3 regions of the Planococcus faecalis genome follow, and region 3 is predicted to be linked to each of the others. Evidence: riboswitches for the same ligand, from Rfam matches in the RefSeq annotation. Region 3 holds a riboswitch; each other region holds the start of a gene.
What was found. Region 3 has a riboswitch for S-adenosylmethionine ahead of AJGP001_RS14515 (O-acetylhomoserine aminocarboxypropyltransferase/cysteine synthase family protein). Riboswitches for the same ligand answer to the same signal wherever they lie in the genome.

Region 1 (3,276 bases), 1.7 Mb from region 3:
GTGACCCAATCACCAATGTATTGAATGATAAAGACAATGATTAAGATTAAGATTGTTGCCATCAATGTAACGTCTTCACGACTGCGTTGAAAGCCGTCGAGGAAAGCAAGTGTACCAAGACCACCTGCGCCGATAATGCCGGCCATTGCTGTATAGCCGACCAATGCAATCGCCGTGACCGTAATGCCGGATATCAATGCCGGTTTTGATTCCGGCAATAAAACTTTCCAAATGATGGTGCCGGTTGTTGCACCCATTGAACGAGCCGCCTCGATCACACCTTTATCAATTTCTTTTAGCGCAATTAGCACCATTCGTGCATAAAATGGAGCTGAACCAATGATTAATGCCGGTAAAGCCGCATTCGGTCCGCGAATCGATCCCATCAAGAACAAAGTGACAGGAATCAATAAAATGATCAAGATGATAAAAGGAATTGACCGGAAAATATTGACGAATGCGCCAGTCAGCCAATTAACGAGTTTGTTTGCCCACAATTGTTTCGGTGCTGTTAAGAACAAGATAATACCAAGTGCTAAACCAATAACAAATGTAAATACAGTTGATAATGCGGTCATGTAAAGTGTTTCAAGAGTAGCTTCCCACATGCTGTCCCACTTTACGTTTGGAAATAATGATTCAATCATTGTCCATCACCTCCGCTTGAATATCTTCTGAGCGAAGAAATACCAGTGCTTCTTCAATTTCTGCTTGAGACCCTTTAAGCTGTAAGATTAAGGTGCCGTATGCGCCACGCTGCGTATGCGAGATATTGCCTTGAACAATATTCACTTCCACGGCATGACTGCGAATCAATTTAGTTAAAATGGGTTGTTCGGTTTGATCGCCAACAAAAACCAATTTCACCAATTCGCCAGTTGGGTATAATTCCCGCAGGTTTTTGATGGTTTCCTGTGAATCTCCACTGTCGGCTACTTGCGCAACAAAGCGTTTCGTGATTGCCTCTTTCGGTGATTGGAATACATGTAAAACGTCGCCAAGTTCTACAACTCGTCCGCCTTCCATTACAGCCACACGGTGGCAAATTTTCCGGATGACGTGCATTTCATGAGTAATCAATACAATTGTCAATCCCAATCGCTTATTGATGTCTACTAACAAGTCAAGAATGGCATCTGTTGTTTCTGGATCGAGTGCTGATGTCGCTTCGTCACACAACAAGACTTCTGGGTCATTTGCTAATGCCCGGGCAATACCGACGCGTTGTTTTTGTCCTCCTGATAGCTCAGAAGGATAGGCGTTTTCACGACCCGTCAATCCGACTAATTCAATTAACTCCTGTACACGATTTCCGCGTTGTGCTTTTGCCACTCCGGCAATTTCTAGCGGAAATTCAATATTTTCTCTCACTGTACGAGACCATAGTAGATTAAAATGTTGGAAAATCATACTGACTTTCTGACGTGCCTTGCGTAATTCTCCGCCTTTAATCGCTGTGATAATTTGTCCATTAATCTCTACAGTTCCTGACGTTGGCTTTTCTAACCCATTCAACAATCGGATTAAGGTACTTTTACCTGCTCCACTATAACCAATAATACCGAATATCTCTCCATCAGAAATGGATAAGTCCACTTGATCCACAGCTGTTAAAATTGCCTTGCCTGTATCGAATTTTTTTGTCACTTGCTTTAACTCAATCATTCTTCCAACACTCCTAAATCTTAAAAATAAAAAACCCTTCCGCGCATAACTGAGCAGAAGGGCAAACGTATAGTATACGGAAACCAATCTCTCATCGTCCAAAGCTTTCGCTTTGTGTGATTTGGCACCATTTCATTTTCATGACGGTTGCCGGGCTTCATAGGGCACTTCCCTCCACCACTCGTAATAAGAGTTTTGATATAAAATTTTCGGAAAACTTAAGGACTGTATTCTATTTGACTCTTCGCTTGTTGTCTAGATTTCAGACAAGCAATTGGTTTTTTTATCAGAAGACTAATTTACCATGACCGACTGTATTCGTCAACAGGTTTTAACTTACTATACAAGTATGGCACTGATTGAAAAGCATAGATTTTCTCTTTTAGTTTGCCACCTTCTGTTATAAGTAAGCACGGTACACTCTCCACTTCGTAGAGATCCGCTATTTCTTGAACGTAATTTAAATTTGCTTTGCCCATTGGAAGATCCGGTAACAATTCGGTGACGACTGATAGCATCTTAGACGCAACCTGGCAAGTTCCACACATTGGCGCGTACAAATAATAAGCCGTTGATTTATTCGTATTCTTTTCTTTGATCCATTCTTTGTGCGTCCATTCATTCATTTTCTTCATCCCTCTGTTAATAGCTTATTTACCTGGATATTCGCTGTGATGAGCACATCCATCAATATCCGGAGTGGTGTTGCTGCAACTTCTTTATAATTTCGGTTAATGTAAAAATGACGAGCTTCAGGAAATTCACGCTTGACGAGTTTTCTCAGTTTTTCTCCTGAAGAGTCTGCATCTACTAGTATGATCATATCCTGACCTTCGTACGGTAATAGTAACTCTTCCAGTCTCGATGCACTTACTGTACCATTTGTACAAAGAATGGTCACGGGTTCTGCAATGAGTGGTGTAATCCTCGACTTATCACTGAGTCCTTCGACAACAATCACCTTTCCCATAACACTCACCCCATCAAATATAAAATAAGAAAAGTTCTAAGACTTAGTGGTAAAAGAAAACTTTTGTTTTATTGCGATAAAGCTCTTTATATAAGTCGAACTAATGATTTCCACTTGTTGATATTCCGTAAAACAGCAGTGCTTTCGAGCCCACAGGATGTGGATTATGCAACCCGTTCCTTTGCTGAGCCCAAAGCAGTATAGAAAAGTCGGTTTCTTTTACCAACTTATCTAGTTTTAAAATACCAATAGAACAGGCTGACGTCCATTTCCATGACTTATGCGAACTGCTGACAACACTTATCGGTCATAAAAAAAAGCGCCAAGATAGGCGCTTTTCAGTAATTACTCGTTGGTCATTTCTTTGTATTCGTCTGCTGTCATCAATGCATTAACTTCTTCTTCAGAAGGGGCTTCGATTACAACCATCCAAGCCTGCTCGTAAGGAGACTCGTTCACAAATTCTGGGCTATCTTCAAGTTCAGAGTTAACCTCGATTACTTTTCCGCTAATTGGCGCATACAATTCTGAAACCGTTTTAACGGATTCAACACTGCCGAAAGGCTGATCTTTTTTTAGCTCGTCTCCAACTTGTGGAAGTTCAACAAAAACGATATCCCCTAGTTCCGCTTGTGCGAAAT
Region 2 (3,276 bases), 390 kb from region 3:
TCTTGTGTTTTTGCAACAATAATCGTAACGCCAAGCATCGCGTAAGGAGCGGCCAACACCTGTGACGGTTTAAAGTTTTGATGATAAAGTTGCAAAGCCTGCATCATGTAATCCGGTGCGAAATGACTAGCAAATGAAAATGGCAAACCTTTTAACGCAGCCAGCTGTGCACTAAATCCACTCGATCCGAGTAGCCAAAGCGGAATCTTTATATTAGTTCCAGGGTAGGCCCGAACACGTCCGACAGGGTTAGCTGAAAAGTAATTTTCTAACTCCGCAACTTGCTGGGGAAAATCATCTCCGCTACTATTCAAATTTCGACGTAACGCATGCGCAGTAGCTTGATCACTACCAGGTGCACGCCCTAGACCTAAATCAATGCGTCCAGGATAAATAGTTTCCAATGTACCAAATTGCTCTGCTATGACAAGCGGTGCATGATTCGGTAGCATAACTCCACCTGAACCTACACGAATCGACTCTGTTGCGCCTGCAATATGTCCAATAAGGACAGATGTCGCAGAACTGCCGATACCCGGCATATTATGATGTTCAGCTAGCCAATAGCGATTAAACCCCAATCGCTCCACATGCTGTGCCAACTCTACACTATTTTTAAAGGTCTGTGCTGTTTCTGCGCCTTCGTTTATTGGTGCTAAATCAAGCACCGCCAATGGGATATTTTCAAATTTCTTAATGTGCATAATTACGTTCACTCCTATTCTCTTCCATTGTAGCGATGTTTATCTGAACCGTCCCTTTTTTTGCTCAAGCACCGAAAAGCGTAAGCAGCCATGTAGATTCGACAGGCATAAGACGCTCTGGCGAAGTGGCGTGTTTTCAGCCACACAGCCGGAGTGGCTTATGACCCGAGAATCTGGCTGCTGGAGTCTGGACACCATGAAAAGTGAAAGTGCCTCGTCAGCTCTGACAGGCATAAGACAGACCAGCAGTGTGGCGTTCTTTGCCACGCAGCTGGGTTGACTTATGTCCCGAAGAGCTAGGCACTTGCAACTGGACACCGAAAAGCGTAAGCAGCCATGTAGATTCGACAGGCCTAAAGAAATTTTTCTTTTCCCATCCTCCCTTTACTAGTCAAGCTAGTTGCCTACCCACTTCTTATATTTGCATTATTTAAAATTCAACACTTGCTTTCTGTCATTAATTGATTTATGATTAGGAACATCTAAACAGAAACACTAAACTTAATAAGATATTTCTTATCTAGAGAGACGGAGGGATTTGGCCCTGTGAAGTCTCAGCAACCAGTCTGATGAAGACTACGGTGCTAATTCCAATAGGCTTCTGCCTAACAGATGAGAAGAATGCATTTCCGGACAGGGGCTTTCTTCTTTATGAAGAAAAGCCCCTGTTTTCTTATTGAGAGGATGAGTAATATGACAAAACACAGCTTGGAAACTTTATTAGTTCAATTAGGCAATCACAGCGATCCCACAACAGGAGCCGTTAATCCGCCCATATACTTATCGACAGCCTACGAACATCAAGGACTTGGCCACTCAACTGGCTATGATTATACGCGCACGAAAAACCCGACTCGCTCTGTTCTGGAAGAAGGATTTGCAGAACTTGAAGGCGCAGATGCTGCATTTGCTTGCAGTTCTGGAATGGCAGCTATTCAACTCGTTTTGTCTCTTTTTCGTCCAGGTGATGAATTGTTACTACCGGAAGATATTTATGGTGGAACATACCGCCTATTAGATCACTTTGCATCAGCTTATAATATTCACCCCAACTACGCCGAGTTCAAAGATGTCCAAGACACAGAACAAAAAATAACCATTCATACACGTGCACTTTTTATTGAAACGCCCACCAATCCACTGATGCAAGAAATTGATCTCGTTGCTTATGCCGCATTGGCTAAAAAGCATAAGCTTCTATTAATCGTCGATAACACATTTTTAACGCCATTCTTTCAACAGCCCCTATTACTGGGTGCAGACATTGTTATCCATAGTGCGACGAAATATATTGGTGGTCATAATGATGTTTTAGCTGGACTTGTTGCCGCTAAAGGCGATCGCCTTTGCGAAAAACTGGCAACATTCCATAACTCGGTTGGTGCCGTTTTGTCCCCTTTTGACTCTTGGTTACTGGTTCGCGGATTAAAGACATTGCCTTTACGGATGCGACAGCATGACGCAAACGCGAAAACCATTGCTGAGTTTTTGTCTCAGCAGTCGTCTGTGTCTGATGTGTTGTACCCTGGAAAAGGCGGCATGTTGTCCTTCCGTTTGCAAAAAGAAGAATGGATAGCTCCTTTTCTTGAACACATTAAACTCATCACCTTTGCGGAAAGTCTTGGCGGTGTTGAAAGTTTTATTACTTACCCCGCCACCCAAACTCATGCAGACATGCCTTTTGAAGAACGGACGAAACGTGGCGTTTGCAATCGGTTATTGCGATTTTCAGTCGGGGTGGAACTTGCTGAAGATTTAATTGCTGACTTAGCACAAGCATTTTCAGAACTAAATAAGGAGGTAGTCGAATATGACCGATCGCATTGAAACGAAGTTTATTCACTCTACTGGAGTCGACCCACAAACTGGAGCTGTCAATGTACCTATCTATTTATCATCCACTTTCCACCAACAAAGCCTGGATTCGTTTGGACCGTTTGATTATAGCCGTTCTGGAAACCCCACTCGCCTAGCGTTAGAAGAAACCATCGCTAAGCTAGAAGGAGGCAAGCGTGGGTTCGCCTTTTCTTCAGGGATGGCTGCTATTTCCTCTGCTTTTATGCTGCTGTCTTCAGGTGACCATGTCTTAGTGTCAGAAGACGTTTACGGCGGAACTTATCGTTTTATCACGGAAATTTTGGACAAATTCAATATCGAGTATACCTTTGTGAATATGACGGACTTGAACGAAATGGCTAATGCCATCCAGCCAAATACAAAAGTGATTTACTTGGAAACGCCATCAAATCCTGTTATGAATATTACGGATATTGAAATCGCTGCAAAACTAGCAAAAGCCAATAACTGTTTAACGTTTGTTGACAACACCTTTATGACACCGCTTTACCAGAATCCACTGGAGCTTGGTGCAGATATCGTTCTTCACAGTGCAACGAAGTTTCTGTCAGGTCATAGCGACGTCATCGCAGGTCTTGCTGTGACCAAAGATGAAGAACTTGGAAACCGTTTGGGCTTTATCCAAAACACGTTTGGCTCTGTTCTAGGAGCTCAAGATTCTTACCTGTTAATCCAAGGCATAAAAACTTTAGGTGCTCGGTTAGGCCAGTCGTCT
Region 3 (3,276 bases):
AATTTCTTTGCTAGATAGCGTCGAAATATCCTTTCCGTGAATTAATACACGTCCTTTAGAAGGACGTTCGAGCAAGTTTACAGTGCGGATTAGCGAGCTTTTACCGGCTCCACTAAAGCCAATAACTCCGTAGATTTCGCCAGTTTGGACAGTTAAATCGATGCCGTTCAATGCATGGATTTCCTGTTTACCTGATTGGTAGGTTTTGGCGACGCCTTCGAATTGAATCATAGTAAGTAGACCTCCTCATGCTGTATTGTTATTCAAATCGTTAATGCTCACAATCCGTCGAGAAACTAGACAAAGAGAGCCCCCTTTTTTCTTAACCATAAGAAAAAAGAGGGCTCCTGTTGAAACCATCTAATTCTCATCTTCCAAATGCATGGATGCATTTGCAGGAGTTGGCACAGTTTTTGCGGTTAAACAAATCTGCTGCCGAAACGTCATAGGGCCTGTCCCTCGGTTTCTCTGGATAAGAAAGTGATGTATGCTATTCGATTCGTGATTCCTACTTTATGGCGGAATAACAAAAAAGTCAAGATGAATATTGAAATTTATTTTTTAATCTTCAAAATTCATTGTATTCCTTTCTAAATGGACGGGGTAGGTTTCTTTCGAAAAACTGATGATACTGTAGGTTCATTGCCACTCTTTATTCGTATAATATTTTCTCGATGTTTCCATAAAGCCATCGTGAACAGGACTAACGCTATTAGTAACGGCCATAGACCGACTGCAGGGATAAAGGCAATTACAAAATACACGGCGTACAAAACGAATACGCCAATGACAAGATAATTTGTTACCAGTGAAACAATGATCAATAACAATAATCCGAGCAACCCGAGCTTCCAGTCAAGCGCTATCATTACACCTATTACAGATGCTGTACCTTTTCCGCCGTCAAAGTTCATATAGAACGGAAAATTATGACCAACTATTACGGCAGCTCCTGCAACGAACAATAGTGTCCAGATTGTTGCAGTTGAAAAGCTACCTAAGTCCACTAACAAACGTAGCCCCGCAACAACAGCAAAGCCTTTGAAAACGTCAATAAAGGCAACGAGCAAACCATATTTCCAGCCCAGCACGATGGCTGCATTAGAAGCACCGGAATTTTTTACGCCCGAATTTTTGATGTTAACGCCTGATACGGCTTGTGCAACAAGTGAACCATGACAACAACCGATAAAATAACCTGTAATCAATAAGAGCAAAATCCAAATGACCATTATTAATTCCTCCTCTACACTAAAAGATAACGTTTGAAAGTGGGCAAGGTTTCAAAATTTTTTGACTAATGAGCTTGACAAACGCCAATAAAGTTTTTATACTTCACAACAAGATCAAAAATTAAATCAAATACTCTTATCAAGAGTGGCGGAGGGATAGGCCCTGTGATGCCCGGCAACCGACAGACATTTTGTTTGTAAAGGTGCTAATTCCTACAGAATCGATTTTCAGGTTCTGAGAGATAAGAGGAGGAAACTCCGTAATTTACGGCCCTCTTCTTAGCGAAGGGGGCTTTTTTCGTCCCCTTTAGCATGTGTTACTACTAAAAAAACAGGGGGAATAGAAAATGACAAACTTTAAACCAGAAACATTATTATTACACGGAGGACAACAACCAGATCCAACGACAGGCTCTAGAGGTGTTCCTGTTTATAAAACCACTTCGTATGTTTTTAAAAATACACAGCATGCACAAGACCTCTTTGGACTGAAAGATACAGGCAATATTTACTCACGCATTATGAATCCGACAGTCGATGTCTTTGAACAACGAGTAGCGTTACTAGAAGGTGGTACTGCAGCAGTTGCTCTTTCTTCAGGAATGGCCGCTATTGCTTTTTCCATTTTGAACATTGCAGAAGCGGGTGATGAAATCGTAGCAGATAGCAGTCTTTACGGTGGCACTTACAATTTGTTTGCTAACACGCTACCACGCTATGGCATTACAACAAAATTCGTCGATGCGACCGATCCAGAAAATTTTAAAGCAGCAATTACAGATAAAACAAAAGCGATATTTGGTGAAATTATTGGTAATCCAAGCTTGAATGTTTTTGATGTCGAAAAAGTAGCAGAAATTGCCCATGCTAACGGATTGCCGTTATTGATCGATAATACATTTGCCTCTCCTTACGGCAGCAACCCGATTGAGTTTGGTGCAGACGTCGTCATTCATTCTGCGACAAAGTGGATTGGTGGACACGGAACGACAATTGGTGGCGTTGCGGTGGATGCTGGGAAATTCAATTGGGACAATCCACGTTTCCCAAATTATACACAGCCTGACGAAACCTATCATGGACTGCGGTACGGCATTGATGTACCAGGTGCAGCTTTTGCGACAAAACTTCGCGTTCAATTATTACGTGATTTTGGCCCTTCACTGAGCCCGGATAGTGCTCATGCTTTACTGCAAGGATTAGAAACTTTACATTTACGGATTCCAAAACACAATAGCAACGCTCAAATTATTGCAGACTACTTAAAAAAGCATCCACAAATCGAGTGGGTAAACTTCCTTGGATTTGAAGAACATCCTTCTCATCAATTGGCGAAGAAATACTTGAAAAATGAAGGTTATGGATCGATTGTCAATTTTGGTATCAAAGGTGGAAGAGAAGCAGGACGTAACGTGATTGATCACATAAATCTCTGGTCTCATGTAGCCAATGTAGGAGACGCCAAGTCGCTAATTATTCACCCGGCTTCTACGACACATCAGCAATTGAACGATGAAGAGTTAACTGCATCTGGCGTAACGGAAGAGTTGATTCGTTTGTCTGTTGGATTGGAGAATGCAGAAGATTTAATCGCTGATTTGGAACAGGCCATACAGGCAGCAGTTTTGGAAAAGGTATAAGGAGGGATCGTCATGAAAACAGTATCCATTGGCTCATTAATCCTGGACTCTACTAAGACGATAGATGATGTGGAACTTGCATACGAACGTCTCGGAGATGAAACAGCTCCTGCGATCCTGATTTGCCATGCATTGACAGGTAACCAATACGCAGTCGGTACTGAAAAAAATCCAGGGTGGTGGGCAGGATTAATCGGACCAGGAAAACCCGTGGATACAACTGTTTTTCAAGTGATTACCTTTAACGTACTCGGAGGCTGTCACGGATCGACGGGTCCTTTATCGAAAAATCCGAAAACAGGAATTCCTTACCGAGCTGACTTTCCAACATTGACGATACGTGATATGGTTCGAGCGGAATATCGTGCATTAAAAGAATTGGGAATTGACCACCTTGCAGGAGT

Region 1: another riboswitch for S-adenosylmethionine. It lies ahead of AJGP001_RS05700 (methionine ABC transporter ATP-binding protein); the one in region 3 lies ahead of AJGP001_RS14515 (O-acetylhomoserine aminocarboxypropyltransferase/cysteine synthase family protein).
Region 2: another riboswitch for S-adenosylmethionine. It lies ahead of AJGP001_RS12785 (methionine biosynthesis PLP-dependent protein); the one in region 3 lies ahead of AJGP001_RS14515 (O-acetylhomoserine aminocarboxypropyltransferase/cysteine synthase family protein).

What each region holds. Positions count from the first base shown of each region.
Region 1 is NZ_CP019401.1:1,155,575-1,158,850, reverse strand. It holds gene AJGP001_RS05705 (methionine ABC transporter permease) at 1-647, opposite strand, end outside; gene AJGP001_RS05700 (methionine ABC transporter ATP-binding protein) at 640-1,665, opposite strand; SAM riboswitch class I at 1,754-1,858, opposite strand; gene AJGP001_RS05695 (thioredoxin family protein) at 1,965-2,291, opposite strand; gene AJGP001_RS05690 (ribonuclease M5) at 2,297-2,635, opposite strand; gene gcvH (glycine cleavage system protein GcvH) at 2,981-3,276, opposite strand, start outside.
Region 2 is NZ_CP019401.1:2,535,745-2,539,020, forward strand. It holds gene AJGP001_RS12780 (LLM class flavin-dependent oxidoreductase) at 1-704, opposite strand, end outside; SAM riboswitch class I at 1,218-1,323, shown strand; gene AJGP001_RS12785 (methionine biosynthesis PLP-dependent protein) at 1,398-2,531, shown strand; gene metC (cystathionine beta-lyase) at 2,515-3,276, shown strand, end outside.
Region 3 is NZ_CP019401.1:2,925,059-2,928,334, reverse strand. It holds gene AJGP001_RS14525 (methionine ABC transporter ATP-binding protein) at 1-231, opposite strand, end outside; SAM riboswitch class I at 365-479, opposite strand; gene AJGP001_RS14520 (glycerol-3-phosphate acyltransferase) at 591-1,232, opposite strand; SAM riboswitch class I at 1,366-1,481, shown strand; gene AJGP001_RS14515 (O-acetylhomoserine aminocarboxypropyltransferase/cysteine synthase family protein) at 1,580-2,872, shown strand; gene metX (homoserine O-acetyltransferase MetX) at 2,885-3,276, shown strand, end outside.